2 regions of the Enterobacter huaxiensis genome follow, and region 2 is predicted to be linked to the other one. Evidence: predicted binding sites of a transcription regulator. Region 2 holds the regulator's gene; the other holds the start of a gene.

Region 1 (14,858 bases), 1.5 Mb from region 2:
CTGGAGCCCTGCGTGATGTGTTCGGGGGCGATGGTACACAGCCGAATCGGAACCCTGGTTTTTGGCGCGCGGGATGAAAAAACCGGCGCGGCGGGTTCGCTGATGGACGTGCTCGGCCATCCGGGCATGAACCATCAGGTGCAGACTATCGGTGGGGTACTTGCACCAGAGTGTTCGGGTCTGCTGAGTGACTTCTTTCGAATGCGCCGGCAGCAGAAAAAGCAACAAAAGGCAGTATTGAACCAGCCGGGCGATTAAGTTCGTCCGGAGCAACCGCCGGATAGCTCTGCGCAAGCTGTTGCGCCTCTGCCGCCTCTTTTTCCTTCTCACGCAGATAGCCCACCAGGCTAATCTGGTATTTACGAATGTTTTCCACGTAGGCGTAGGCCTCATGCCCGCGCGCATAGCCGTAGGTCAGCTTGTTGTACCACGGCTTCTGGCTCAGCAGCGGCAGGCGCTGTTTAACGTCAGACCAGCTGTCCGGGTTGCCTTTGGTTTTGGCCGTCAGCGCGCGCGCATCCAGCATGTGTGCATAGCCCATGTTGTAAGCCGCCAGCGCAAACCAGATCCGCTCTTCTTCCGGCACCGTTTCCGGCACCTTCGCCATCATATCCTGCAAATACTGCGCGCCGCCGCTGATGCTCTGTTCCGCATCGGTACGGTCGTTAACGCCCAGGCTCAGCGCGGTATTCTTGGTCAGCATCATCAAGCCACGTACGCCGGTCGGAGAGGTGGCCTGTGCGTCCCAGTGCGACTCCTGATACGAAATGGCCGCCAGCAGCTTCCAGTCAATCTCCTGGGCGTACTTTTCGAATAACGGCTGCAGGTCCGGCAGCACGCTGTCCACGGCGCGCAGGAAGGTGCGGGTATCGACGTAATCAAAATCATCCCCGTGTCCGAGGTATTTCTCTTCAAGACGCGCCAGCGTGCCGTCTTCATTGATGGTGTTATAGAAGTCGAGCATGGCTGCAGAAAGGGTTTGATCGTTGTCGAGCTGGGTAAACCAGGTCACCGGCTGTTCGTCCGTGACGTCCAGCGCCACGGCAATTTCAGGATGAACGCGCTGAAACAGGCTGATCGCCACCGAATCGGCAATGGTATAGGGCAGTTTTTTGTCTTTTACCTGCTCCAGCAGCTCGGTGGTGCCCAGCTTTGCATCGACTTTCCAGCTGAGGTCGGGATACTTTTTCTCTTTAAGGGCGCGCAGGTCGTCAATGACGACGTGACCGGGAGCAATCGTCAACTGCCGATCGTTAAGGGTGGCAAGCGAGCGCGGGCGCAGGCTGCCGACGCGGTACACCAGCTGTTGCGAAACGGAATAGTAGGTTGGGCCCGGCTGATAGTTCTTGCTGCGTTCGCTGTTGTAGACCAGCCCGGCTGCCAGGATATCAGCGTCGTCGTTGTCCAGGTCATCAAACAGCTGGCTGATGTTTTGCCGTACCGTGACTTTCAGCTTTACGCCAAGGTAGTCCGCAAACTGCTGGGCCAGTTCATAATCCAGACCAATAGTTTTGCCGTTGATATCGCTGTAAATCAGCGGAGAGGAGAGCGTACTGACGCGCAGCTCCCCCCGCTCCTGAATGGCGGCGATACGGTTTTCGGCTTTGCCGAACCAGGGGATAGAAGGCCAGAGGGCCACTGCCAGCAGCAACGTAACAATGCCGATGAGCAGATAATTAATCTTTAATTTTTTCAATTAGTTAATTCTCTGCGACGCCGGATGCCTCAGTATGCTGTAGCCATGTTAAGAATAAGGTTTGCCATTGATTGAGCGGCATTTTGCGCAAACTTGCGCCAGTTGGCAACCAATTAGAGAGACAGGTCACATCTATTGTTAAACGTCCGTACTGATTTTATTTCGACGCAAACGGTTTCGTCGGCGCTCAGGATTCACTATAATGACGCCCGTTTTCCCCCCTTGCGCACACTGTAAGCGCCCCGGCGCTTCGAAGACGAGAGACTTATGATGGAAATTCTGCGTGGTTCGCCTGCACTGTCTGCCTTCCGTATTAACAAACTGCTGGCACGTTTTCAGGCAGCCGACCTTCCGGTAAGCAATATTTACGCTGAGTATGTCCATTTTGCTGACCTGAATGCCCCCCTGAATGCAGAGGAGCGCGAACAGCTGGAACGCCTGCTCAAGTACGGCCCAAGCCTGAGCAGCCACACGCCAACCGGTAAACTGATCCTGGCGACGCCGCGTCCGGGCACCATCTCCCCCTGGTCTTCTAAAGCCACCGACATCGCCCACAACTGCGGTCTGAGCCAGATTAACCGTCTGGAACGCGGCGTAGCGTACTACGTTGAAGCCTCTACCCTGAGCGACGCGCAGTGGCAGGCGGTTGCCGCCGAGCTGCACGACCGCATGATGGAGAGCGTGTTTGCCTCTCTCGACGACGCGCAGAAGCTTTTCTCTCACCATCAGCCTGCACCGGTACAGAGCGTTGACCTGCTGGGGCAGGGCCGTCAGGCGCTGATTGACGCCAACCAGCGTCTCGGCCTGGCGCTGGCGGATGACGAAATTGACTACCTGCAGGACGCGTTCGTTAAGCTGAACCGCAACCCGAACGACATCGAACTCTACATGTTCGCGCAGGCCAACTCCGAGCACTGCCGCCATAAGATTTTCAATGCCGACTGGGTCATCGACGGGGAACAGCAGCCGAAGTCGCTGTTCAAAATGATTAAAAACACCATGGAGAAAACCCCTGACCACGTGTTGTCCGCCTATAAAGACAACGCCGCGGTGATGGAAGGTTCCGAGGTGGGCCGCTTCTTCGCCGATCGCGAAGCAGGGCGCTATGACTTCCATCAGGAGCCTGCGCATATCCTGATGAAAGTCGAAACCCATAACCACCCGACGGCGATCTCCCCGTGGCCGGGTGCGGCGACCGGCTCCGGCGGTGAAATCCGCGACGAAGGTGCAACCGGTCGTGGTGCTAAGCCGAAAGCGGGTCTGGTCGGCTTCTCCGTTTCCAACCTGCGTATTCCGGGCTTTGAACAGCCGTGGGAAGAAGACTTCGGCAAGCCAGAACGCATTGTGACCGCGCTGGATATCATGACCGACGGGCCTTTGGGAGGCGCGGCCTTCAACAACGAATTTGGTCGTCCGGCGCTGAACGGTTACTTCCGTACCTACGAAGAGAAAGTGGACAGCCACAACGGCGAAGAGCTGCGTGGCTACCACAAGCCGATCATGCTGGCGGGCGGGATCGGCAATATCCGCGCCGATCACGTGCAGAAAGGCGAGATCGTCGTGGGCGCGAAGCTGATCGTGCTCGGCGGCCCGGCGATGAACATCGGCCTGGGCGGCGGGGCGGCATCTTCAATGGCCTCCGGCCAGTCTGATGCCGATCTGGACTTCGCCTCCGTACAGCGCGATAACCCGGAGATGGAACGCCGCTGTCAGGAAGTCATCGACCGCTGCTGGCAGCTGGGCGATGCCAACCCGATCCTGTTCATCCACGACGTGGGCGCGGGCGGCCTGTCTAACGCCATGCCGGAGCTGGTGAGCGACGGCGGTCGCGGCGGTCGCTTCAACCTGCGCGACATCCTGAACGATGAGCCAGGCATGAGCCCGCTGGAAATCTGGTGTAACGAATCCCAGGAACGTTATGTGATGGCGGTTGCGGCCGACCAGCTGCCGCTGTTTGACGAGCTGTGCCGCCGCGAGCGCGCGCCGTACGCCGTCATCGGTGAAGCGACCGAAGAGCTGCACCTCTCCTTAAGCGACACCCATTTCGACAACCAGCCTATCGACCTGCCGCTGGACGTCCTGCTCGGCAAAACGCCGAAGATGACCCGCGACGTTACAACCCGTAAAGCGGCGGGCAAAGCGCTGGATCGTCAGGGCATTACCGTTGCCGACGCGGTTAACCGCGTGCTGCACCTGCCCGCCGTGGCGGAGAAAACCTTCCTTGTGACCATCGGCGACCGCACCGTGACCGGTATGGTATCGCGCGACCAGATGGTCGGCCCGTGGCAGATCCCGGTGGCTAACTGCGCCGTGACCACCGCCAGCCTCGACAGCTACTACGGCGAAGCGATGGCGCTGGGCGAACGCACCCCGGTGGCGCTGCTAGACTTCGCCGCCTCTGCCCGTCTGGCAGTGGGTGAAGCGCTGACCAACATCGCCGCGACGCAGATTGGCGACATCAAGCGTATCAAGCTTTCCGCAAACTGGATGGCCGCAGCCGGTCACCCTGGCGAAGATGCTGGCCTGTATGAAGCCGTGAAAGCGGTGGGCGAGGAGCTGTGTCCAGCCCTCGGCCTGACCATTCCGGTGGGTAAAGACTCTATGTCGATGAAAACCCGCTGGCAGGAAGGCAGCGAGCAGCGCGAGATGACCTCTCCGCTGTCGCTGGTGATCACCGCATTTGCCCGCGTGGAAGATGTGCGTCACACCGTTACGCCGCAGCTTTCGACCGCAGATAATGCCCTGCTGCTGATTGACCTGGGTAAAGGCCACAACGCGCTGGGCGCCACCGCGCTGGCGCAGGTTTACCGCCAGCTCGGCGACAAGCCGGCCGACGTGCGCGACGTTGCCCAGCTGAAAGGCTTCTACGATGCCATCCAGGCGCTGGTGGCGCAGCGTAAGCTGCTGGCCTACCACGACCGTTCCGACGGCGGCCTGCTGGTGACGCTGGCAGAGATGGCCTTCACCGGCCACTGCGGCGTGGAAGCGAACATTGCTACCCTTGGCGATGACCGTCTGGCTGCGCTGTTTAACGAAGAGCTGGGTGCCGTCATTCAGGTACGCGCCGAAGATCGCAACGCGGTGGAAGCCCTCCTGGCGAAGCACGGCCTGGCAGACTGCGTGCACTATCTGGGTAAAGCCGTTCAGGGCGACCGCTTCGTCATTGAAGCAGACGGCCACGCGGTGTTTAGCGAAAGCCGCACCACGCTGCGCATGTGGTGGGCGGAAACCACCTGGCAGATGCAGCGCCTGCGTGACAACCCGGAATGCGCCGATCAGGAGCATAACGCGAAGGCCAACGACAACGATCCTGGCCTGAACGTGAAGCTCTCCTTCGACATCAGCGACGATATCGCTGCGCCGTACATTGCGACCGGCGCGCGTCCGAAGGTGGCGGTGCTGCGCGAGCAGGGCGTTAACTCCCACGTTGAGATGGCGGCTGCCTTCCACCGCGCGGGCTTTGACGCTATCGACGTCCACATGAGCGACCTGCTGGCCGGGCGTACCGGTCTGGAAGATTTCCAGGCGCTGGTGGCGTGCGGCGGCTTCTCCTACGGCGACGTGCTGGGCGCGGGCGAGGGCTGGGCGAAGTCCATCCTGTTCAACAGCCGCGTGCGCGACGAGTTCGAAACCTTCTTCCACCGTCCGCAGACGCTGGCGCTGGGCGTGTGTAACGGCTGTCAGATGATGTCTAACCTGCGCGAGCTGATCCCCGGCAGCGAAGCCTGGCCGCGCTTCGTGCGCAATCAGTCTGACCGCTTCGAAGCGCGCTTCAGCCTGGTGGAAGTGACCCAAAGCCCGTCTCTGCTGCTGCAGGGAATGGTCGGTTCACAGATGCCAATCGCCGTTTCCCACGGCGAAGGTCAGGTAGAAGTGCGTGATGCTGCGCATCTGGCTCAGCTGGAGAGCAAAGGCCTGGTGGCGCTGCGCTTTGTCGATAACTTTGGCAAGGTGACAGAAACCTACCCGGCAAACCCGAACGGCTCGGCCAACGGTATCACGGCGGTGACCAGCGAAAGCGGCCGTGCGACCATCATGATGCCGCACCCGGAACGCGTGTTCCGCACCGTGAGCAACTCATGGCACCCGGAAAACTGGGGCGAGGACAGCCCGTGGATGCGTATCTTCCGCAACGCGCGTAAACAGCTGGGTTAAGTTTTAGCACCCTAACCCTGTAGGCCCGGTAAGCGTAAGCGCCACCGGGCTTTTTTATGCGTGTCGCAAAACTGCGACAAAGAGGGTATACGACTGTCTCTAAATGGAGACATTTAACCCATTGATTTATATATAACAGGACAGGTTCCCGTTAAGGTGTTGCTTAATAGCGACACTTAGCCTGGAAATCATTCAGCAGATAATTAACAGGTTAAATGGCTAAAAATCATATATTTCAATGTGTTAATAATTTGTTTTGCATTCTGGCACGGCTGTTGCATAATATTAACCAGTGGCTCATTCACCCTCTTATGTCAGCCCCTTCGGGACGCGCTACATAAACTTCGAATGACGCACAAAAAGGTGCCTGCCGTCCAACTACTGATCATAGCGATGCTTTATCAGGCCAGGGCGAAACGTCGAGTAAGGCACCGCCTCATTTCACAACAAAGCCGGGTTTTTACCCGGCTTTGTTGTATCTGCAGGGCAGACTCAGTTACGCTCTCACCAAACCCACATTTAGAGAGTCATGTGTTGAAACGCTGGCCCGCTTTCCCCCGCTCCCTGCGTCAGCTCGTTATGATGGCGTTTCTGCTGATTCTGCTGCCCCTGCTGGTTCTGGCGTGGCAGGCCTGGCAAAGCCTGAATGCACTGAGCGCGCAGGCAGCGTTAACGAACCGCACCACGCTCATCGACGCCAGGCGCAGCGAAGCGATGACCAACGCCGCGCTGGAGATGGAGCGCAGCTATCGCCAGTATTGCGTGCTGGATGACCGCACGCTTGAGAAGGTCTATCAAAATCAGCGTAAACGCTACAGCGAAATGCTGGATGCGCATGCAGGCGTTCTGCCGGATGACAAACTCTACCAGGCGCTGCGTCAGGATTTGAACGATCTGGCGCAGCTGCAGTGTAAAAACAGCGGTCCGGACGCCGCCGCTGCCGCACGCCTGGAAGCCTTTGCGAATGCCAATACGGAAATGGTTCAGTCGACGCGCACGGTGATCTTCTCTCGCGGACAGCAGCTCCAGCAGGAGATTGCCGAGCGCGGCCAGTTCTTTGGCTGGCAGGCGCTGGTGCTATTCCTGGTCAGCCTCGGGCTGGTGCTGCTCTTTACCCGTATGATTATCGGCCCGGTAAAAGGCATCCAGCGGATGATTAACCGCCTGGGGGAGGGAAAGTCCCTTGGGGATACGGTTGTTTTCAAAGGTCCGCGCGAGCTGCGTTCGGTAGGCCAGCGTATCATCTGGCTTTCAGAGCGTCTGGCGTGGCTGGAAACACAGCGCCATCAGTTCTTACGCCATATTTCACATGAGCTTAAAACGCCGCTTGCCAGCATGCGCGAAGGCACGGAGCTGCTGGCCGACGAGGTGGCGGGGCCGCTGACCTCTGAGCAAAAAGAGATTGTTGATATTCTGGACGCCAGCAGCCGCAATTTGCAAAAGCTGATTGAGCAGCTGCTGGACTACAACCGCAAGCTGGCGGACGGCGCGGTGGAGCTGGAAAACGTGGAGATCGAACCCCTCGTGGATATGGTGATCTCCGCCCACAGCCTGCCAGCACGAGCTAAAATGATGCATACCCATGTGGATCTCAACGAGCCTGCCTGCCTTGCTGAGCCCATGCTGTTAATGAGCGTACTGGATAATCTTTATTCCAATGCGGTGCACTATGGTACTGAATCCGGTAACATTTATATCAGAAGCTATTTGCAGGGGCCGCGGGTGTTTATTGAGGTTGCTAATACCGGCACCCCGATCCCGGATGATGAAAAAACGATGATTTTCGAGCCCTTTTTCCAGGGAAGTCATCAGCGAAAAGGTGCGGTAAAAGGAAGTGGTCTGGGGCTCAGTATTGCCCGCGACTGCATACGACGCATGCACGGTGAACTCAACATCGCCACGGACGAACGTTCAGATGTGTGTTTTCGTATCGAACTGCCTCTTGAGCCGGAAAAATCAATGAAATGAATCTATGTCTGGTGAGTATGTCACACGTCTTTTTCCGCGCCATACGCGCGGTGTTTTCCAGCAAAACGTTACGCCTGAGCCTGCCTGGTTTACTTCTGGCGGGATGTGTTTCCCATCCTCCGCAGAGCGCGATTAGCGATAAACAAGAGGATAAATGGCCAGAAAATCAGCTGGCCGATTTCCTGTCCACCCGCTGTGAGGATATCTGGCATCTGTCGGGACACGACGTCGAATCCAATCCGCTGTTCTGGCTGCGTGGCATTGACTGTGCCCAGCGTCTGGCGCCGGTTGAAGCCCGTGCGCAAGCGGCGATGCTGGCGGACAATACCTGGCAGGATGCGTTCAAGCGCGGGATCGTGCTGGCGGATGCCAAAATTACCCCCGTTGAACGTCGCGCTAATATTACCCGTCTCGATACGTTCGTGATGAATATTCCCACGCAGGTGCGTCCGGTTTATCAACTCTGGCGGGACGGCCAGACGCTGCAGCTGCAATTATCTGAAGAGCGTTCGCGTTACAGCAGGCTTCAACAGTCAACGGATGGCGAGCTGGATACGCTGCGCCAGCAGCAGGACTCGCTGCGCACCCAGCTTGATACCACCACGCGCAAGCTTGAAAACCTGACCGATATCGAACGACAGCTTTCGTCGCGTAAATATCAGCCCGGTAGCTCATCTGCGGTGCCGGACAGCGACACGCAGAAACAAGAGGATGTGAAGCATGACGAGCCGTAAACCTGCCCATCTGTTACTGGTCGATGACGATCCCGGGCTGTTAAAGCTGCTGGGGATGCGCCTGGTCAGTGAAGGCTACAGCGTTGTCACCGCCGAAAGCGGGCAGGAGGGGCTGAAGGTGCTCAGCCGCGAGAAGATCGACCTGGTGATCAGCGACCTGCGGATGGACGAAATGGACGGCATGCAGCTATTCACTGAGATCCAGAAGCAGCAGCCAGGCATGCCGGTGATCATCCTGACGGCACACGGCTCGATCCCGGATGCGGTTGCCGCGACGCAGCAGGGCGTCTTTAGCTTCCTGACCAAGCCGGTGGACAAAGACGCGCTCTACAAGGCCATCGACAGCGCCCTCGAGCATGCCGCGCCCTCGAACGATGAAGCCTGGCGAGAGTCCATTGTCACGCGCAGCCCCATCATGCTGCGCCTGCTCGAACAGGCGCGGATGGTGGCGCAATCTGACGTCAGCGTGCTGATTAACGGCCAGAGCGGAACGGGGAAAGAGATCCTCGCGCAGGCGATCCACAACGCCAGCCCGCGCGCTAAAAATGCCTTTATCGCCATTAACTGCGGCGCTCTGCCGGAGCAACTGCTCGAGTCTGAGCTGTTTGGTCACGCGCGCGGCGCCTTTACCGGGGCGGTGAGCAGCCGTGAAGGGCTGTTCCAGGCGGCGGAGGGCGGCACGCTGTTCCTCGACGAGATTGGCGATATGCCTGCGCCGCTGCAGGTTAAGCTGCTGCGCGTGCTGCAGGAGCGCAAGGTTCGCCCGCTTGGCAGCAACCGCGATATCGATATTAACGTGCGCATTATCTCCGCCACCCACCGGGATTTACCCAAAGTGATGGCGCGCAACGAATTCCGCGAAGATCTCTACTATCGCCTGAACGTGGTGAACCTGAAGATCCCGGCGCTGGCCGAGCGGGCGGAAGACATTCCCCTGCTGGCGAACCACCTGTTGCGCCAGTCCGCCGATCGCCACAAGCCCTTCGTTCGCGCGTTCTCCACCGATGCGATGAAGCGGCTGATGACCGCAGGCTGGCCGGGCAACGTGCGCCAGCTGGTTAACGTGATTGAGCAGTGCGTTGCGCTGACGTCGTCGCCGGTGATCAGCGACGCGCTGGTGGAGCAGGCGCTGGAAGGGGAAAACACTGCCCTACCTACGTTTGCCGAAGCGCGTAATCAGTTTGAGCTTAACTATCTGCGCAAGCTGCTGCAGATAACCAAAGGCAACGTGACCCACGCGGCGCGAATGGCCGGGCGCAACCGTACCGAGTTCTACAAGCTGCTGTCGCGCCACGAGCTGGAAGCAAACGATTTTAAAGAGTAGTGCCGTATGGTACTGTGAGCAATCGATTACGAGGCAGCTTACAGGCAAGAGTTTAAGGACCCACCATGAAAAAGATTGATGCGATTATTAAACCTTTCAAACTGGATGATGTGCGTGAAGCGCTGGCGGAAGTCGGCATCACCGGGATGACAGTAACGGAAGTGAAAGGTTTTGGTCGTCAGAAGGGCCACACCGAGCTTTATCGTGGCGCAGAGTACATGGTCGACTTTCTGCCGAAAGTGAAAATTGAAATCGTGGTCAGCGACGATATCGTGGATACCTGTGTCGATACCATTATCCGCACGGCGCAGACGGGTAAGATTGGCGACGGCAAAATCTTCGTCTTCGACGTAGCCCGCGTGATCCGTATCCGTACCGGTGAAGAAGACGACGCGGCAATCTAACATTGCCAACGGTGTTGAAGGCCGGGTAAGGCGCAGCCGCCATCCGGCAAAAAAAAGCCCCTCGAACGAGGGGCTTTTTGCGTTACAGCACCTTATGCGGCCCGAAGCACTCATAATGAATGTTGTCTTTATTCACGCCCAGCTCAACCAGCTGCTTCGCGGCATACTGCATAAACGCCACCGGCCCGCAGACGTAAAACTGCATATTCGGCGCGCTAAACGCTCCTTCCATCTGGCTTAAATTCATCAGACCTTCGCTGTCGAAACGTGCTGCAGCGCGGTCAGCGTCCGTCGGCAGGCGATACCAGGTGTGGGCGGTAAAGTGCGGCAGGCCTGCCGCCAGCGCGCTCACTTCATCCGCAAACGCGTGCACGTCGCCGTTCTCCGCGGCGTGGAACCAGTTGACCTGCGCGCCGTGGCTGGATCTTGCCAGCGTATCCAGCATGGCGAGCATCGGCGTTTGACCTACTCCTGCAGAGATCAGCGTCACCGGGGTATTGGCTTCAACGGCCATAAAGAAATCGCCCGCTGGCGCTGCCAGGTGAACCACATCGCCCACGCTGGCGTCGTTGTGCAGCCAGGTAGAAACCTGACCGCCGTCTTCACGTTTCACCGCAATGCGGTAGCCTTTACCGTTTGGCGTACGGGTGAGCGAGTACTGGCGAATCTCCTGATGTGGGAAACCTTCTGGCTTCAGCCATACGCCCAGATACTGGCCCGGCTGGTAATCCGCCACCGGCTTGCCGTCAACCGGCTCAAATTCGAAGCTGGTGATCAGCGCGCTACGCGGGGTTTTCTCAACGATGCGGAACGCGCGGGTGCCCTCCCAGCCGCCGCTCTTGCTGGCGTTTTCGCTGTAGATCTGCGCTTCACGGTTAATAAATACGTTCGCCAGCACGCCGTATGCCTTGCCCCAGGCATCCAGCACCTCCTGGCCCGGGCTGAACATTTCGTCAAGCGTCGCCAGCAGGTGGCTGCCCACGATGTTGTACTGCTCAGGCTGGATCTGGAAGCTGGTATGTTTCTGCGCGATTTTTTCTACCGCAGGCAGCAGGGCCGCCAGGTTTTCAAGATTACTGGCGTAGGCCGCAATGGCATTAAACAGGGCTTCACGCTGATCGCCGTTACGCTGGTTGCTCATGTTGAAAATCTCCTTGAGCTCCGGATTGTGCGTAAACATGCGATCGTAAAAATGGGCGGTCAGCTTAGGGCCGGTTTCAACCAGCAGGGGAATAGTCGATTTAACGGTAGCGATGGTTTGAGCGTCTAACATAGCAGCTTCCTTCAAATGTTACTTTAATGATGTATTTTAAATGCATCTTATAAAAATACCCCTGCAATGTAAATGGTTCTTTGCATCATGAAATATGTGCATCACAAACCTGAAAAGAAATCCGTTGAAAACGGCGAGGGCTTTATCGCTCAAACCCTTGCGTGGCGCCAAGGAAAACGTTTGCGTAAAATCGTTTGTCAAGACCTGTTATCACACAACTATTCAGTTATACTGTTGCCCGTCGTCCAACAGGACTGCCTTTTCAGGCCAAAATTTACTTGTTAGCTGAGTCAGGAGATGCGGATGTTAAAGCGTGAAATGAACATTGCCGATTATGATGCCGAACTGTGGCAGGCTATGGAGCAGGAAAAAGTACGTCAGGAAGAGCACATCGAACTGATCGCCTCCGAGAACTACACCAGCCCGCGCGTCATGCAGGCGCAGGGTTCTCAGCTGACCAACAAATATGCTGAAGGTTACCCGGGCAAGCGCTACTACGGCGGCTGCGAGTATGTTGATATCGTTGAGCAGCTGGCGATTGACCGTGCCAAAGAGCTGTTTGGCGCAGACTACGCTAACGTACAGCCGCACTCCGGCTCCCAGGCTAACTTCGCGGTTTACACCGCGCTGCTGCAGCCGGGCGATACCGTGCTGGGTATGAACCTGGCGCAGGGCGGCCACCTGACTCACGGCTCCCCGGTTAACTTCTCCGGCAAACTGTACAACATCATCCCTTACGGTATTGATGAGTCCGGTAAAATTGACTACGAAGACATGGCGAAGCAGGCCAAAGAGCACAAGCCGAAAATGATCATCGGCGGCTTCTCCGCCTACTCCGGCGTGGTTGACTGGGCAAAAATGCGCGAAATCGCAGACAGCATCGGTGCTTACCTGTTCGTTGATATGGCGCACGTTGCGGGCCTGATTGCTGCGGGCGTTTACCCGAACCCGGTTCCACACGCTCACGTTGTGACCACCACCACCCATAAAACCCTTGCGGGTCCACGCGGTGGCCTGATCCTGGCGAAGGGCGGTGACGAAGATCTGTATAAGAAACTGAACTCTGCCGTGTTCCCAAGCGCGCAGGGCGGCCCGCTGATGCACGTTATCGCCGCGAAAGCGGTAGCGCTGAAAGAAGCGATGGAGCCAGAGTTCAAAGTTTACCAGCAGCAGGTTGCTAAGAACGCTAAAGCGATGGTGGAAGTGTTCCTGAGCCGCGGCTATAAAGTGGTGTCTGGTGGTACTGAAAACCACCTGTTCCTGCTGGATCTGGTTGATAAGAACCTGACCGGTAAAGAAGCTGACGCTGCCCTGGGCCGCGCCAACATCACCGTGAACAAAAACAGCGTGCCTAACGATCCGAAGAGCCCGTTCGTGACCTCCGGTATCCGTATCGGTTCTCCGGCCGTGACTCGCCGCGGCTTCAAAGAAGCGGAAGTGAAAGAGCTGGCGGGCTGGATGTGTGACGTTCTGGACAACATCAATGACGAAGCGGTTATCGAGCGCGTTAAAGGTAAAGTTCTGGATATCTGCGCACGCTTCCCGGTTTACGCATAATCCTTCTGCCCTGCAGAAATAAAAAAGGCCGCTCTTGCGGCCTTTTTTTATGCTTTACCGTCGGTCAAGGGAGATGGCTCCCGGCCCGGTAATCGCCAGCAAAATAAACGCGCCGGCGATACTGACGTTCTTGTAGAAGTTAATCATATTAGGCACAACCGCATCCCCGGTCATATCCCAGTAATGGTGGCCAATCACCGCCGTTCCCAGGGTATAGAAGATAAAGAGCACCGCGATGGGGCGGGTAAAAAAGCCCAGCACAATCAGGATTGCAGCGGGGACCTCCATCACGACCGCAATGATGGCTGCCAGCATCGGCGCAGGTGCCCCAAGCGACGTCATGTACTGTACGGTGCCGCTAAATCCCGTCAGTTTTGGATAACCAAAAATAATAAACAGAACAACGATGGCGATACGGGCAATCAAAAGCAGGAAAGAACGTGAGGAGCCGAAATCAAAATAACGTAAGCTGTTCATGGCAAACGACCTCATCAGGCGATGTCCTTTAAACGTAATACAATTTTCCCGCTCTCGCCATACGCCGACCGCCTGTCCATCATGTTAATTTATCGTTAATTTATAGCACGCTAACGGCTTGCTAAAGTCAGGGATTAACGCCAGACTATCGCCTCCATTTCGGGAGGGATTCATGGTCTTGCATTCCACGCGCTGGCTGGCGCTCAGCTATTTCACCTATTTCTTTAGCTACGGTATTTTTCTGCCCTTCTGGAGCGTCTGGCTCAAAGGGATTGGCCTTACGCCAGAAACCATCGGCGTCCTGCTGGGCGCAGGCCTGGTGGCGCGTTTCCTGGGCAGCCTGCTGATTGCGCCGCGGGTCAGCGATCCCTCCTTACTGATTAGGGCCGTGCGTATTCTGGCGCTGCTCACGCTGGTCTTTGTCGCCTGCTTCTGGGTAAGCCAGCAGTTTGCCTGGCTGATGGTGGTGATGGTTGGCTTCAACCTGTTCTTCTCGCCGCTGGTGCCGCTGACGGATGCCCTCGCGAATACCTGGCAAAAGCAGATCACGATGGACTACGGCCGCGTGCGCCTGTGGGGATCGATTGCCTTTGTGATCGGCTCCGCGCTGGTCGGTAAGCTGGTCAGCCTCTACGATTATCATGCGATCCTTGCCCTCCTGAGCGTCGGTATTGCCTCCATGCTGCTGGGCATGTTACTGCGCCCGTCGGTGATGCCGAAAGGGGAGAGCCGCCAGCAGGAGAGCGCGGGCTGGCCTGCCTGGCGAAGCCTGGTTGCCCAGAGCTGGCGCTTCCTGGCCTGCGTTTGCCTGCTTCAGGGGGCGCATGCTGCCTACTATGGCTTCAGCGCTATTTACTGGCAGGGGGCGGGATATTCTGCCTCCGCGGTGGGCTACCTGTGGTCGCTCGGAGTGGTTGCGGAAGTCATCATCTTCGCGCTGAGTAAAAAGCTCTTCCGCCGCTTTGGCGCGCGCGACCTGCTGCTGCTTTCCGCCGTCTGCGGCGTGGTGCGCTGGGGGATCATGGGCTGGACCACCGAGCTGCCCTGGCTGATTGTGGCGCAGATCCTGCACTGCGGCACCTTCACCGTCTGCCACCTGGCGGCGATGCGCTATATCTCTGCGCGCGAGGGCGGGGACGTTATTCGCCTGCAGGCGGTCTATTCTGCGGTGGCGATGGGCGGCAGTATCGCGATCATGACGGTCTTTGCGGGCTTCCTGTACCAGCACCTCGGCCACGGCGTGTTCTGGGTGATGGCCCTGGTCGCGCTG
Region 2 (14,858 bases):
GGTATGCCCTGCTGATGCGTTTTGCCGCGATGCTCGGCGCGCTTCTGGTGATTATTTTAGTCGCCGCGGTGTTCTATAAGGATTACGCCTCGCTGTTTCGCAACAATAAAAGCATCGTCAAGATGGTTACCCCGGCGAACTACGTCAGCGCGGTGGTCAAATACAGTAAGATGCGCTGGTTTGCCGGCGACCAAACTCTGGTTCGCATTGGCGAAGATGCCCATAAAGGCCCCGTGATTACCGGGCAGCAAAAGAAGACCGTTCTGGTGCTGGTTGTCGGAGAAGCCTCGCGCGCGGCAAACTACTCGCTCAACGGGTATAACCGTGAAACAAACCCAGAACTGAAAAAACAGGATGTCATTAACTTCCCGCAGGCTTCTTCCTGTGGGACGGAAACCGCAGTGTCGGTTCCCTGCATGTTCTCCGGGATGCCGCGTAAAAAATACGATGCTGACCTGGCGCGTCATCAGGAGGGATTACTTGACGTGCTGGGCCACGCCGGCATCAACCTGCTGTGGCGCGACAACGACGGCGGCTGTAAAGGAGCCTGTGACCGCGTACCGCACACGGACATGACCCAGTGGAAACTGGATCAGTTCTGCAAAGACAAGTCCTGCATTGATGATGTGAATCTCTATCGTCTGGATAACGTACTGGACGGACTGAAGCAGGATACCGTGCTGGTTATCCACCTGATGGGCAGCCACGGTCCGGCCTACTACAACCGTTATCCCGGCGCGTTCCGCCAGTTCACGCCGACCTGTGATACCAACGAAATTCAGGATTGCGATCATCAGGCGCTGATTAACACCTATGACAACACCATCCTGTACACGGACAGCGTGGTCAGTAAAACGATCGACGCGCTGAAGGCTCGCCAGGCAAGCATGAATACGGCGCTGATCTACCTCTCAGATCACGGTGAATCGCTGGGTGAAAGCGGAATTTACCTTCACGGTACGCCGTATATGCTGGCACCAGAGCAGCAAACGCACATTCCGTTTATGGTCTGGCTGTCACAGGACTATGCGAAAAACTATGGCGTTAACGCGCAGTGTCTGCGCGACAGTGCGGCAAAAAATGCGGTTTCACAAGACAATCTGTTCTCCACGGTACTGGGCATGATGGATGTTAAATCAGGGGTTTATCAGCAGCAGATGGATATTTTAAACGCATGTCGTCACGAAACGCGCTTGCAATAGACCGAACGGTCTATTAGAGTGCGGCCATGAGCAGAAATACTGAACACGATACGCGCGAACATTTACTGGCGACCGGCGAGCGTCTTTGCATGCACCGCGGTTTCACCGGTATGGGGCTGAGCGAGTTACTCAAAACCGCCGAGGTGCCGAAGGGGTCGTTTTACCACTACTTCCGCTCCAAAGAGGCGTTTGGCGTGGCGATGCTGGAGCGGCACTATGCCAGCTACCATCAGCGCCTGGCCACCCACTTCGCCAGCGGTGAAGGTAACTATCGCGATCGCGTTCTGAATTACTATCAGGAAACGCTGACACAGTTCTGTCAGCAGGGCATCATCAGCGGTTGCCTGACGGTAAAGCTCTCTGCCGAAGTGTGCGATCTTTCCGAAGATATGCGCACGGCGATGGATAAAGGTGCCACCGGCGTGATCGCCCTTCTGGCGAAGGCGCTGGAGAAAGGCCGTGATGAAAAAACGCTGGCCTTCACCGGCGAACCGTTAACGCAGGCGCAGGTATTGTATGCCCTCTGGCTGGGCGCCAACCTGCAGGCCAAGATTTCTCGCAGTGCCGTGCCGCTCGAAAGCGCGCTGGCACATGTGAAAAGCAGTATTACAGCGCCTGGCGTGTAGCAGGCGTTTTTATTTACTTAATCACTAGTCGACTGGTCTACTCAGGAGTCTTTATGTCCGCTGAAAAGTTATTTACCCCACTGAAAGTGGGTGCCGTTACCGCACCAAACCGCGTGTTTATGGCTCCACTCACCCGTCTGCGCAGCATTGAACCGGGTGACATCCCTACCCCTCTGATGGGTGAATATTACCGTCAGCGCGCCAGCTCTGGTCTGATTATCTCTGAGGCCACGCAGATTTCCGCCCAGGCGAAAGGCTATGCGGGTGCGCCTGGCCTGCACAGCCCGGAACAGATCGCCGCGTGGAAGAAAATCACCGCTGGCGTGCACGCTGAAGATGGCCGCATTGCGGTGCAGCTGTGGCATACCGGCCGTATTTCTCACAGCAGCATTCAGCCTGGCGGCCAGGCGCCGGTCTCCGCCTCTGCCCTGAGCGCGAACACCCGCACCTCTCTGCGTGACGAGAACGGCCAGGCTATTCGCGTTGATACCTCCATGCCGCGCGCGCTGGAGCTGGACGAGATCCCGGGCATCGTCAACGATTTCCGTCAGGCCGTTGCCAACGCCCGTGAAGCCGGTTTTGACATGGTAGAGCTGCACTCTGCGCACGGTTACCTGCTGCACCAGTTCCTGTCACCGTCCTCCAACCATCGTACCGACCAGTACGGCGGCAGCGTTGAAAACCGCGCGCGTCTGGTGCTGGAAGTGGTGGATGCAGTATGTAAAGAGTGGAGCGCAGACCGTATTGGTATTCGCGTCTCTCCGATCGGTTCTTTCCAGAACGTCGACAACGGCCCGAACGAAGAAGCCGATGCTCTGTATCTGATCGAAGAGCTGGCGAAACGCGGTATCGCCTATCTGCACATGTCCGAGCCGGACTGGGCCGGCGGCCAGCCTTACACCGAATCCTTCCGTCAGAAAGTGCGCGAGCGCTTCCACGGCGCGATCATCGGCGCGGGCGCCTACACGCCGGAGAAAGCGGAAGATCTGATCGGTAAAGGCCTGATCGACGCGGTCGCCTTCGGTCGCGATTACATCGCTAACCCGGACCTCGTTGCGCGTCTGCAGAAGAAAGCCGAGCTGAACCCGCAGCGCCCTGAAAGCTTCTATGGCGGCGGCGCAGAAGGCTACACCGACTATCCTTCTCTGTAATCCCCCTTTGTGCATTGATAGCGGCGATACTTCGCCGCTATACTAAAACATCGTTTCTGTTCAAAAAGATCATCCATTCCATTGGTTAATGAGGAAATTATGCGCCTACTTCACACCATGCTGCGCGTTGGCGACCTGCAGCGTTCTGTCGATTTCTACACTAACGTTCTGGGTATGACGCTGCTGCGCACCAGCGAAAACCCGGAATATAAATATTCCCTGGCGTTCGTCGGTTACGGCCCGGAATCTGATGAAGCGGTCATTGAGCTGACCTATAACTGGGGCGTAGAAAGCTACGAGCTGGGAACCGCGTACGGCCATATCGCGCTGGAAGTGGATAACGCAGCTGAAGCCTGCGAACGTATCCGCAGCAACGGCGGTAACGTGACCCGCGAAGCTGGTCCGGTAAAAGGCGGCACCACGGTGATTGCCTTTGTTGAAGATCCCGACGGTTACAAAATCGAGCTGATCGAAGCCAAAGATGCCGGTCGCGGCCTGGGCAACTGATCCCGCAGGGCGCAATATGCGCCCGTAGTTTTACTTCCCCTCTCAAAATTTGCCATAATGCGCACTGCTTTTTTCCCCTTGTAAGAGACCCTGATGTCCGATAACGCTCAATTTACCGGTCTGTGCGACCGTTTTCGTGGTTTTTATCCCGTTGTTATTGATGTAGAAACAGCCGGATTTAACGCTAAAACCGATGCGCTGCTTGAGATTGCCGCCATCACGCTGAAGATGGACGAACAGGGCTGGCTTATCCCGGACACCACGCTGCATTTCCACGTTGAACCCTTTGAAGGCGCAAACCTGCAGCCAGAAGCCCTGGCGTTTAACGGCATCGATCCGAAGAACCCGCTGCGCGGCGCCGTCAGCGAATACGAGGCGCTTCACGCCATTTTCAAAATGGTGCGTAAGGGCATGAAAGAGAGCGACTGCAGCCGCGCCATTATGGTGGCCCACAACGCCACCTTCGATCACAGCTTCACGATGGCCGCAGCGGAGCGCGCATCGCTGAAACGTAACCCGTTCCATCCGTTTGTGACCTTCGACACCGCGGCGCTGAGTGGCCTGGCGCTGGGGCAAACGGTCTTATCCAAAGCCTGTATCACAGCGGGGATTGCCTTTGACGGCACGCAGGCGCATTCTGCGCTCTACGATACCGAGCGCACGGCAGAGCTGTTCTGTGAGATTGTTAATCGCTGGAAACGCCTGGGCGGCTGGCCGCTGCCGATGGGCGAGGACGCGGCGCCAGAACTGTAGGCCTGTTAATCCGGCCAAAAAAAAGCGACCTCATAAGGTCGCTTTTTCATATCCACAGAGAACTTACTCTGCGTCTGGCTCTTCAGTTTTGTATTTGGCAGCCGTCTCTTTGATCAGCTGCTGCAGTTCGCCACGCTGATACATTTCGATCAGGATGTCGCAACCGCCAACCAGTTCACCGTCGACCCACAGCTGTGGGAAGGTCGGCCAGTTCGCGTATTTTGGCAGCTCAGCGCGGATGTCCGGGTTTTGCAGGATATCAACGTAAGCAAAACGCTCACCACAGGCAGACAGCGCCTGAACCGCTTGCGCGGAGAAACCGCAGCTCGGCAGCTTCGGAGAACCTTTCATGTACAGGAGAATCGGGTTTTCAGCAATCTGGTGCTGGATTTTTTCAATTGTGGTGCTCATGTCTTGCTTCCTTTAACTTCTGTTACGGCATTCGTCTGACATTGTAGCGGTTCAGACAGATATCGGAAAATAACATTTTTGTCACGTCTATATATTCTAACGTTTGGCACCATAAGTTGCATTGTAAATATAGCTTAACCCTATTCCCTATAAGGTTTTGCTTAGGGAGTGAACAATTGTGCTACAGAATGATGAATTTTTTTGCACTTGCTAACGAAACACGTTTTTAGATTGAAAAATGCTATTAACTTCCAGGGTTTTTATAGATTAGAATCGACGGGCTTTGTAAATCATACGCGGGTATTATTGAAGACCTGCACTTATCAGGGGACTGCCCAGTGGCGCGGATAACTAAAATCTCGATCACGCTCTGTGCTTTACTGTTTACAACACTCTCATTCACGCCGGCGGCGAACGCCTCTGAACAGGCGCGGCATTCTGCCGTACAAAAAACGCATCTGGCGAAAACCACAGAACGTAAGAAAAAAACCACCAGCAAGACGGAAAAAAAGAAAACCACCTCAAAGACCAAACAGACCGCCTCCAGCAAAACAAAAACAAAATCTTCCCGCACCGCGCATTCTACCAAAACCAAAGCCTCCCAAACCGCCGCTAATCTCGTTACCGAAAAATGCACTGCGCGCAAAGGCCATAAAGCGAAATGCACGAAAGTCACGAAAATAGCGGAAGTGCATAAGGTTCGCGTACAGAAAGCGCAAAAAACGGCGATGAATAAGTTAATGGGGCAAATCGGCAAACCGTATCACTGGGGAGGCACCTCCCCGCGTACCGGTTTCGACTGCAGCGGGCTGGTCTATTACGCCTATAAAGACTTAGTCAAATTCCGCATTCCGCGTACCGCTAACGAAATGTATCACCTGCGCGATGCGGCGCCGGTTAATCGCGGCGAACTCGAGAACGGCGACCTGGTCTTCTTCCGCACGCAGGGCCGCGGTACGGCTGACCATGTCGGCGTCTACGTGGGCAACGGGAAGTTTATCCAGTCGCCGCGCAGCGGCCAGGATATCCAGATAACATCTCTCAGCGAAGATTACTGGGTGCGCCACTATGTCGGCGCGCGTCGGGTCATGACGCCGAAAACCATTCGTTAATCCCTGCCCTGCCGCACCCGCGGCAGGGTAAGTTCCTCTTTTGCATACCCTTTCAATTTGCTATTCTGTCCTTGCTGTCTGTAGGGTTATTGGCAGCGTAACTATAATAAGGAGAGAAGCAATGTCGTTCGAATTACCTGCACTACCGTATGCAAAAGACGCCCTGGCACCCCATATTTCTGCAGAAACCCTGGAGTACCATTACGGCAAACATCACCAGACCTACGTCACCAACCTGAATAATTTGATCAAAGGCACCGATTTTGAAGGCAAAACGCTGGAAGAGATCGTGCGCAGCTCAGACGGTGGCATCTTCAATAACGCCGCTCAGGTCTGGAACCACACCTTCTACTGGCACTGCCTGGCACCGAATGCAGGCGGAGAACCGATCGGTGAGCTAGCTGCCGCCATCAACGCGGCGTTTGGCAGCTTCGCTGATTTCAAAGCGAGATTTACTGACGCAGCAATCAAAAACTTCGGTTCCGGCTGGACATGGCTGGTCAAAGAGGAAGATGGCAAACTGGCTATCGTATCAACGTCTAACGCGGGTACGCCGCTGACCACTCGCGCAACGCCGCTGATGACCGTGGACGTGTGGGAACACGCCTACTACATCGACTACCGCAACGCGCGACCTAACTATCTGGAGCACTTCTGGGCGCTGGCTAACTGGGAGTTTGTGGCGAAGAACTTCGCCGCATAAGAGACACGCAGAAGGGTTCGCCCTTCTGCGTTTTTATTTATTCCGCTGTGCATACCGTTTCTGGCTGCTTACGACCTGACATCAGCACCAGCAGCAAACCGAGCGCGGCAATGATTGCCCCCATCACCGGCACAAAGCTGTATCCCAGACCAGCCGAAATTACCGCTCCGCCCGCTGCTGCGCCCAGCGCATTGCCAAGGTTGAATGCTCCGATGTTTACGGAAGACGAAAGCCCTGGCGCCTCGTGGGCCACGCGCATCACACGCATCTGCAGCGGTGGTACGACGGCAAAGGTAGCCGCCCCCCAAACAACCATCGCGATGGCCGCACCGAATTCGTTACGCGCCAGCCACGGAATGGCAATCATGATGACGATCAGCAGGGTTAAAAAGCCTTTCAGCGTTCCGCTCACCGAACGGTCGGCCAGCTTGCCGCCCAGATAGTTGCCGATGGAGAAGCCCACGCCAATGAGCACCAGCATCGCGGTAATAAAGATCGGCGTCGCGTGAGTAATATCGTGCAGCACCGGGGAAATATAGGTGTAGAGCGTAAACATCGCCCCTGCGCCGAGAACGGTGGTCAGCAGTGCGGAGAGCACCTGCGGGCGCACCAGCACCGACAGCTCTTTACGCACGTCAGGGCGTTCGCCTGCGCTGCCTTTTGGCAGGGAGAAGAACAGTGCCACCATCGCGACAATGCCCAGCGCCGCGGTCGCGAGGAAGGACATACGCCAGCCGATCGCTTCACCCAGCCAGGTTGCAGCAGGCACACCGCCAATGTTGGCGATGGTCAGCCCCATAAACATGGTGGCAACCGCGCTGGCCTGCTTGTGCTTCGGCACCACGCTTGCCGCAACCACCGAGCCCAGACCGAAGAAAGCGCCGTGGTTAAGGCTGGTCAGAATACGGGAGAGCATCAGCGTGGTGTAATCCGGAGCGAGGGCTGAAAGCACGTTGCCTAGCGTAAAAATAGCCATCAGGAAAATCAGGGCGTTGCGGCGCGCGCGGTGCGAGAGCAGCAGCGTCATCAACGGCGCGCCAACCATCACGCCAACCGCGTAGGCGCTAATCAGCATACCGGCAGCCGGAATAGAGACGTCCACGCCTTTGGCGATGACGGGTAAAAGCCCCATTGGGGAGAATTCAGTAGTGCCAATCCCAAAAGCGCCAATCGCCAGGGCCAGCAGAGGAAAATTGATTTTCATGGGTTAACTCCGGATGCCGTGTCATTTCTCGACACAGAACAAAGAAGCCAAAAGCATGACATCAATCACAAAAAATGAGAAGTTAACATTTTGGCAAAAGATTTTTGCCGGAGGAGTAACAATCGGGGAAAATCGGAGGGAAAATACTCTCCCCCCGTTTGAATCAGTGCAGAACAGCCGTCAGACCCGCGGCAACAATCAGAGCCAGCACGATGATGGTGGTGGTCAGCGAAAACTTAAGATCGGTATTCATCAATTATTCTCCTTTTAATCACCCTACGAAAAGTGAGCTTGCTCATTTTTACACAGTTTACGTCAAAAATCTTCCTGGATTTAAACTGATATCCACTTTTGCTCTTCCCCTTTTCATCAAGATAGGACAAAATTCCACGCTAAATTTATTAGCGTACCGGCCATTGACCCCCTCCTGACGTCCTGTGTCGTTTTCCCGGCGTGTCGCAACTCAAGATTGCGTGATAAGGGTGAGAGAAGGCAAACGTTTACCTTCAAGTTTTTCAGGAGTTTAGGATATGGTCTGGAGTGACATTTCATGGCAACAATAAAAGACGTAGCAAAACGCGCAAACGTTTCCACTACAACCGTATCACACGTTATTAACAAAACCCGCTTTGTTGCAGAAGAGACGCGCAATGCGGTCTGGGCCGCGATCAAAGAGCTGCACTACTCACCGAGTGCGGTTGCGCGAAGCCTGAAAGTTAATCACACCAAGTCGATTGGCCTGCTGGCCACCAGCAGCGAAGCGGCCTATTTTGCCGAGATCATCGAAGCCGTCGAGAAAAACTGCTTCCAGAAGGGTTACACCCTGATTCTGGGCAACGCCTGGAACAGCCAGGAAAAGCAGCGCGCCTACCTGTCGATGATGGCGCAAAAGCGCGTCGACGGCCTGCTGGTCATGTGCTCTGAATACCCGGAGTCGGTTCTCTCTATGCTGGAAGAGTACCGTCACATCCCGATGGTGGTGATGGACTGGGGCGAAGCGCGGGCCGACTTTACCGATTCCGTCATTGATAACGCCTTTGAAGGCGGCTATATGGCGGGCCGGTATCTGATAGAGCGCGGTCACCGCGAGATAGGCGTCATTCCCGGCCCGCTGGAGCGCAACACCGGCGCTGGCCGTCTGGCCGGCTTTATGAAGGCGATGGAAGAAGCGCTGATCAACGTGCCGGAAAACTGGATTGTTCAGGGTGACTTTGAACCGGAATCCGGCTACCGCGCTATGCAGCAGATCGTCTCCCAACAGCACCGCCCTACCGCGGTATTCTGCGGCGGCGACATCATGGCGATGGGCGCACTCTGTGCGGCGGACGAACTGGGTCTGCGCGTGCCGCAGGACATCTCCGTTATCGGGTATGACAACGTGCGCAACGCGCGCTACTTCACCCCGGCGCTGACCACCATTCACCAGCCGAAGGACTCCCTGGGTGAAACGGCGTTTAATATGCTGATGGACAGGATCGTCAGCAAGCGCGAAGAGTCTCAGTCCATTGAAGTCCACCCGCGCCTCATCGAGCGCCGTTCCGTCGCGGACGGTCCTTTCCGCGACTACCGTCGTTAATGGCTTTACGGGGCCAGTTTATCTGGCTCCCGTAACCACTCCCTGTTCAACGTTTCACTGTCACCCAGGTAGTCCAGAAGCCAGGCCATGGCCGGCGAAACGTCATTTTGCTGCCAGGTCAGACAGCAGGCCGCATCCGGGAACGGATTTTCCAGCGTCAGGGCAACCCACTCTCCGGCGTCAATGCGCGGTCGCGCAAAGTGAACCGGCACCATCGCGACGCATAGCCCCGCAGAAAGGCACGTAGCCGAGGATTCCCAGTCAGGCGCCACGACGCGGCGCTGGTTGTCCAGCAGCCAGGTAATGCGCTTGGGCAGCGAACGCGACGTATCTTCCAGCACCAGCGACGGCCAGTTGCGCAACGTGTCGTCGCTGAGCGGCCCTTCCATGGCCGCCAGCGGGTGATCGCTTGCGACAACGCATTTCCAGCTCAGCATGCCCATATCGCGAAACGCGTAACGTCCGCCCACGGGGATCGCCTGCGTCGCGCCGATGGCCATCTCCGCCCTGCCGTCTGCCAGCGCGTCCCAGACGCCGTTGAACACCTCCTGGGAGACGCGCAGCTCAACGTCTGAGAAATGGCGATAGAAATCAACAATCATTTGCCGGGTGCGCTCAGGCTTAACAATGTTATCTACAGCGATGGAGAGATGCCCTCGCCAGCCGTTAGCGATCTGCTGACACTGCTCGCGGGTGATCTGCATTTTTTTGATAACAGACCGCCCTTCTTTCAAAAACCAGGCCCCGGCAGGCGTTAACTCGACGTCGCGATGACGCCGTTCAAAGAGCGGAACCGCCAGCCACTCCTCCAGCTGACGCACGGTGTAGCTGATGGCCGACGGGACGCGGTGCAGCTCCTGCGCGGCGCCGGTAAAACTGCCGTTACGCGCAACGGCGTCCACAACTTCAAGAGAATAATCTGACCACATTTTCTGCCTGCAAAAAATTTGAATGCACTTACCAAATATTAGCGTTTCACAAGCCGCTTTGCACTCCCTACACTCTCGGCCAACGTACACCTGCCTCCTCAGGAGAATAAAATAATGCAACCCAGGAAAGGATTTTTAGTCTGGCTCGGCGGCCTAAGCGTGCTGGGCTTTTTAGCGACCGATATGTATCTGCCCGCGTTCGCCGCAATGCAGGAAGATTTGCAAACCCCTGCCGCCGCCATCAGCGCCAGCCTGAGCCTGTTCCTCGCGGGCTTCGCCATCGCGCAGCTGCTCTGGGGACCGCTCTCTGACCGCTTTGGTCGTAAACCGGTGCTCCTCCTCGGTCTGGCTATTTTTGCCGTCGGCTGTCTGGGCATGCTGTGGGTTCGGGATGCCACCTGGCTGCTGGTGTTGCGCTTCATTCAGGCTGTCGGCGTCTGTGCCGCCGCCGTGACCTGGCAGGCGCTGGTGACCGATTACTATCCGGCCTCCCGCACAAACCGTATTTTCGCCACCATTATGCCGCTGGTCGGCCTTTCACCCGCCCTTGCTCCGCTGCTGGGCAGCTGGATCCTCGCGCATTTCGACTGGCAGGCGATCTTCGCGACGCTGTTCGCTATCACCCTTGTGCTGATGCTGCCTGCGTTCTTTCTTAAGCCTGCGCATAAAAAAGCGGCGCATCCTGACGCGAAGCCGATCACCTTTACGTCCTTACTGCAGGCCAAAGCCTATCGCGGTAACGTGCTGATCTACGCCGCGTGCTCTGCGAGCTTCTTCGCCTGGCTGACCGGTTCACCGTTCATCCTGCACGATATGGGCTACAGCCCTGCGGCTATCGGCCTGAGCTACGTCCCGCAGACCATCGCGTTTCTGGTGGGCGGCTACGGCTGCCGTGCGGCGCTGCAAAAATGGGAAGGCCAGCAGATGCTGCCATGGCTGCTGGTGCTGTACGCGCTCAGCGTGATCGGGACCTGGGCGGTTGGGTTTATTCCAGGGGCCGGTCTGGTAGAAATTTTGATTCCATTCTGCGTGATGGCGATTGCTAACGGTGCGATTTACCCTATCGTGGTCGCTCAGGCGCTACGTCCGTTCCCGCAGGCGACCGGCCGCGCTGCGGCGCTGCAGAATACCCTGCAGCTTGGCCTGTGCTTCCTGGCAAGCCTCGTGGTCTCTGCGCTGATTGCCACCCCGCTGCTGACCACCACCAGCGTGATGCTGGTTACCGTTGCGCTGGCGGCCATCGGCTATTGCATGCAGTCTTCCGCGCAGCGCGAGGAGAATGACCGCGCGCGGGCAGAAGCGTCACACGCATAGTCGCGCCGGAAATTATGTTACATTCCAGTGATTAGGTTGCTAAGAATTTTCTATTGAATCACCAAATTTTGAGGCCTATACTGAATTTGGTTCGATTAAATACGATAAATATTAAGTGTTAACGGGAGCCGGAGTGCTCCCGTTTTACCATGGAAGGCTTTTCGGCAAGGGTTATCTCCCTTCCTCTGTTCTACGTCGGATATTAGCCTCGCGGACATTTACCGTGAGATTTCTCACAAACCCTAAATAGCGTCTACGCTGTTTGAAGGTTCTGATCACAGCAAGGTGATGGGGAAGCTATGAGTTCATCGTGTATAGAAGAAGTTAGCGTTCCGGACGATAACTGGTCCCGGATCGTCAATGAGCTGTTAGGTCGTGCAGGCATCACTATCAATGGATCTTCGCCTTCAGATCCCCAGATTAAACATCCTGACTTTTTTAAACGTGTGTTGCAGGAGGGATCGTTAGGCCTGGGCGAAAGCTATATGGACGGCTGGTGGGAGTGCGAACGGCTGGATATGTTCTTCACTAGCGTCCTGCGCGCCGGTCTGGAAAAGCAGCTCCCGCGTCATTTCAAAGATACCCTGCGTATCGCCTCTGCCCGCTTATTCAACCTGCAAAGCAAAAAACGGGCATGGATCGTGGGTAAAGAGCACTACGACCTGGGAAACGATCTGTTCAGCCGCATGCTTGACCCGCTGATGCAATATTCCTGCGCTTACTGGAAAGAGGCTTCTACGCTTGAAGAAGCGCAGCAGGCCAAGCTGCGTCTGATTTGCGAAAAACTGCAGCTACAGCCCGGCATGCGCGTGCTGGATATCGGATGCGGCTGGGGCGGGCTGGCCTATTTTATGGCGAAGCATTACGGCGTAAGCGTGGTGGGCGTGACGATTTCGGCTGAACAGCGAAAAATGGCGCAGGAACGCTGCCAGGATCTGGACGTTGATATTCGCCTTCAGGATTATCGCGATCTGAACGAGCAGTTCGACCGCATTGTTTCCGTTGGGATGTTCGAGCACGTCGGGCCGAAAAATTATGCAACCTACTTCACCGTCGCGGATCGCAATTTAAAACCTGACGGCATTTTCTTATTGCACACCATCGGCTCTAAGCTGACCGACAATAACGTCGATCCGTGGATCAATAAATACATCTTCCCGAACGGCTGTTTGCCATCCGTACGCCAGATTGCCAACGCCAGCGAACCGCACTTTATTGTTGAGGACTGGCACAACTTCGGCGCGGACTACGACACCACGCTGATGGCCTGGCATGCACGTTTTCTGGAGGCATGGCCCGAGATTGCGGACAACTATTCCGAACGGTTCAAACGGATGTTCAGCTATTACCTGAATGCCTGCGCGGGTGCTTTCCGCGCGCGTGATATTCAGCTGTGGCAGGTGGTCTTTAGCCGCGGTATTGAACACGGCCTGCGGGTCCCCCGCTAAAAAATAACCCCGGATAGCCGGGGTTATTTTTTATTGTTCTTCGGCAGCGTTAATTATTGCGGCCTCTTTTGCCGCCAGCACGCGTTCTACCGTATCCACAACCGCCTGAGTTTGCGGGTCGATTTCAATATTTACGCGATTCCCCAGCTTTTTCGCACCCAGCGTCGTGCGCTGCAGCGTCTCGGGAATTAAATGCACGCAGAAACGCGTTGGTGTGACCTCGCCAACCGTCAGGCTTATTCCATCAATGCCAATGAATCCTTTATAAAGGATGTATTTCATTAATGCCGGATCCTGAACTTTAAACCAGATTTGACGGTTATTTTCGGAGGTCACGATTTTCGCCACCTCGGCAGTGGTCATGATATGGCCCGACATCAGATGGCCGCCAATTTCGTCGCTAAACTTCGCCGCGCGCTCAACGTTGACGGTATCGCCCACGGCCAGCTCGCCGAGGTTGGTGATACGCAGGGTCTCTTTCATTAAATCAAAGCTAATCTGGTTACCGTTAATCTCGGTTACCGTCAGGCAGCAGCCGTTATGCGCAATTGAAGCGCCAGTTTCAATGCCGTCGAGCATATATTCCGGCAGCTCAACCACGTGAGTACGGAAATTGGGTTTTTCATCAATAGACACCACTTTGGCGGTGCCCTGCACAATGCCAGTAAACATGCTTACAACTCCTGTTTTTTCCGGACGGTGGTGACACCGTTTAATCTCACCACAATAACAGTTGGAAAAACAGGTTGCCAGCGGCGCGCATTTTCTGGCGATTTTTTCACTAGATAATTAGATAAACCCCGCTACAATAGCTGGCTATCCCCCTGCATTTTCTTCTTGCTGCCCGTTTCGGCGGCTTTTTTAGTCTCTCATATAACAACAATACAAAAGGTGTTCACGTGCAGAAGTACATAATTGAAGCGCGTCAGTTATTGGCACTGGCAATACCGGTGATCATCGCGCAAGTGGCCCAGACCGCAATGGGATTTGTGGATACGGTAATGGCGGGTGGCTACAGCGCCACCGATATGGCTGCCGTTGCAATAGGCACCTCGATCTGGCTGCCGGCCATTCTTTTTGGTCATGGCCTGCTGCTGGCACTCACGCCGGTAATTGCTCAGCTAAACGGTTCGGGACGACGCGAGCGTATTGCTCATCAGGTTCGCCAGGGCTTCTGGCTGGCTGGCTTTGTATCCGTGCTGATTATGGTCGTGCTCTGGAACGCCGGGCATATCATCCGCGCCATGCATAACATCGACCCGGCTTTAGCCGATAAAGCCGTAGGCTACCTGCGCGCGCTGCTCTGGGGCGCACCGGGCTATCTCTTTTTCCAGGTTGCCCGTAACCAGTGTGAAGGTCTGGCAAAAACCAAACCGGGAATGGTGATGGGCTTTATCGGCCTGCTGGTGAATATTCCGGTGAACTACATCTTCATTTACGGCCACTTTGGCATGCCGGAGCTGGGCGGCGTGGGCTGCGGCGTCGCAACGGCGGCGGTGTACTGGGTGATGTTCTTTAGCATGATCACCTTCGTGAAGCGTGCCCGCTCCATGCGCGATATTCGTAATGAAAACAGGTTCAGCACCCCGGACTGGAGCATCATGAAACGTCTGGTGCAGCTAGGATTGCCGATTGCGCTGGCGCTGTTCTTCGAAGTGACGCTGTTTGCGGTTGTCGCTCTGCTGGTCTCCCCGCTGGGCATTATTGACGTCGCGGGCCACCAGATTGCGCTGAACTTCAGCTCGCTGATGTTCGTGCTGCCGATGTCGCTGGCGGCGGCGGTCACCATTCGCGTCGGCTTCCGCCTGGGGCAAGGATCGACGCTGGATGCTCAAACCGCGGCGCGTACCGGGCTGGGCGTCGGCGTTTGCATGGCCGCCTGTACGGCGCTATTTACCGTTGCGCTGCGTGAACAAATCGCC

The links. Region 2 encodes PurR, which represses purine synthesis genes. Its sites were predicted from a motif close to CANGCAAACGTTTGCNTG; they were not measured.
Region 1: a site for PurR is predicted at 11,724-11,741, ahead of glyA (serine hydroxymethyltransferase). Genes of this name have one in related genera too.

The regions. Positions count from the first base shown of each region.
Region 1 covers NZ_CP043342.1:1,244,996-1,259,853, forward strand. The annotation lists gene tadA (tRNA adenosine(34) deaminase TadA) at 1-258, shown strand, start outside; gene mltF (membrane-bound lytic murein transglycosylase MltF) at 146-1,696, opposite strand; gene purL (phosphoribosylformylglycinamidine synthase) at 1,964-5,851, shown strand; gene qseE (two component system sensor histidine kinase QseE/GlrK) at 6,386-7,819, shown strand; gene qseG (two-component system QseEF-associated lipoprotein QseG) at 7,816-8,553, shown strand; gene glrR (two-component system response regulator GlrR) at 8,540-9,877, shown strand; gene glnB (nitrogen regulatory protein P-II) at 9,943-10,281, shown strand; gene hmpA (NO-inducible flavohemoprotein) at 10,364-11,554, opposite strand; gene glyA (serine hydroxymethyltransferase) at 11,858-13,111, shown strand; gene D5067_RS06130 (DoxX family protein) at 13,166-13,588, opposite strand; gene D5067_RS06135 (3-phenylpropionate MFS transporter) at 13,761-14,858, shown strand, end outside.
Region 2 covers NZ_CP043342.1:2,743,906-2,758,763, forward strand. The annotation lists gene eptA (phosphoethanolamine transferase EptA) at 1-1,202, shown strand, start outside; gene D5067_RS13095 (TetR/AcrR family transcriptional regulator) at 1,229-1,828, shown strand; gene D5067_RS13100 (alkene reductase) at 1,882-2,979, shown strand; gene gloA (lactoylglutathione lyase) at 3,079-3,486, shown strand; gene rnt (ribonuclease T) at 3,580-4,239, shown strand; gene grxD (monothiol glutaredoxin 4) at 4,303-4,650, opposite strand; gene D5067_RS13120 (C40 family peptidase) at 4,989-5,762, shown strand; gene sodB (superoxide dismutase [Fe]) at 5,884-6,465, shown strand; gene D5067_RS13130 (MFS transporter) at 6,503-7,669, opposite strand; gene cydH (cytochrome bd-I oxidase subunit CydH) at 7,833-7,922, opposite strand; gene purR (HTH-type transcriptional repressor PurR) at 8,220-9,245, shown strand; gene punR (DNA-binding transcriptional activator PunR) at 9,251-10,174, opposite strand; gene punC (purine nucleoside transporter PunC) at 10,289-11,488, shown strand; gene cfa (cyclopropane fatty acyl phospholipid synthase) at 11,788-12,936, shown strand; gene D5067_RS13160 (riboflavin synthase subunit alpha) at 12,967-13,608, opposite strand; gene mdtK (MdtK family multidrug efflux MATE transporter) at 13,836-14,858, shown strand, end outside.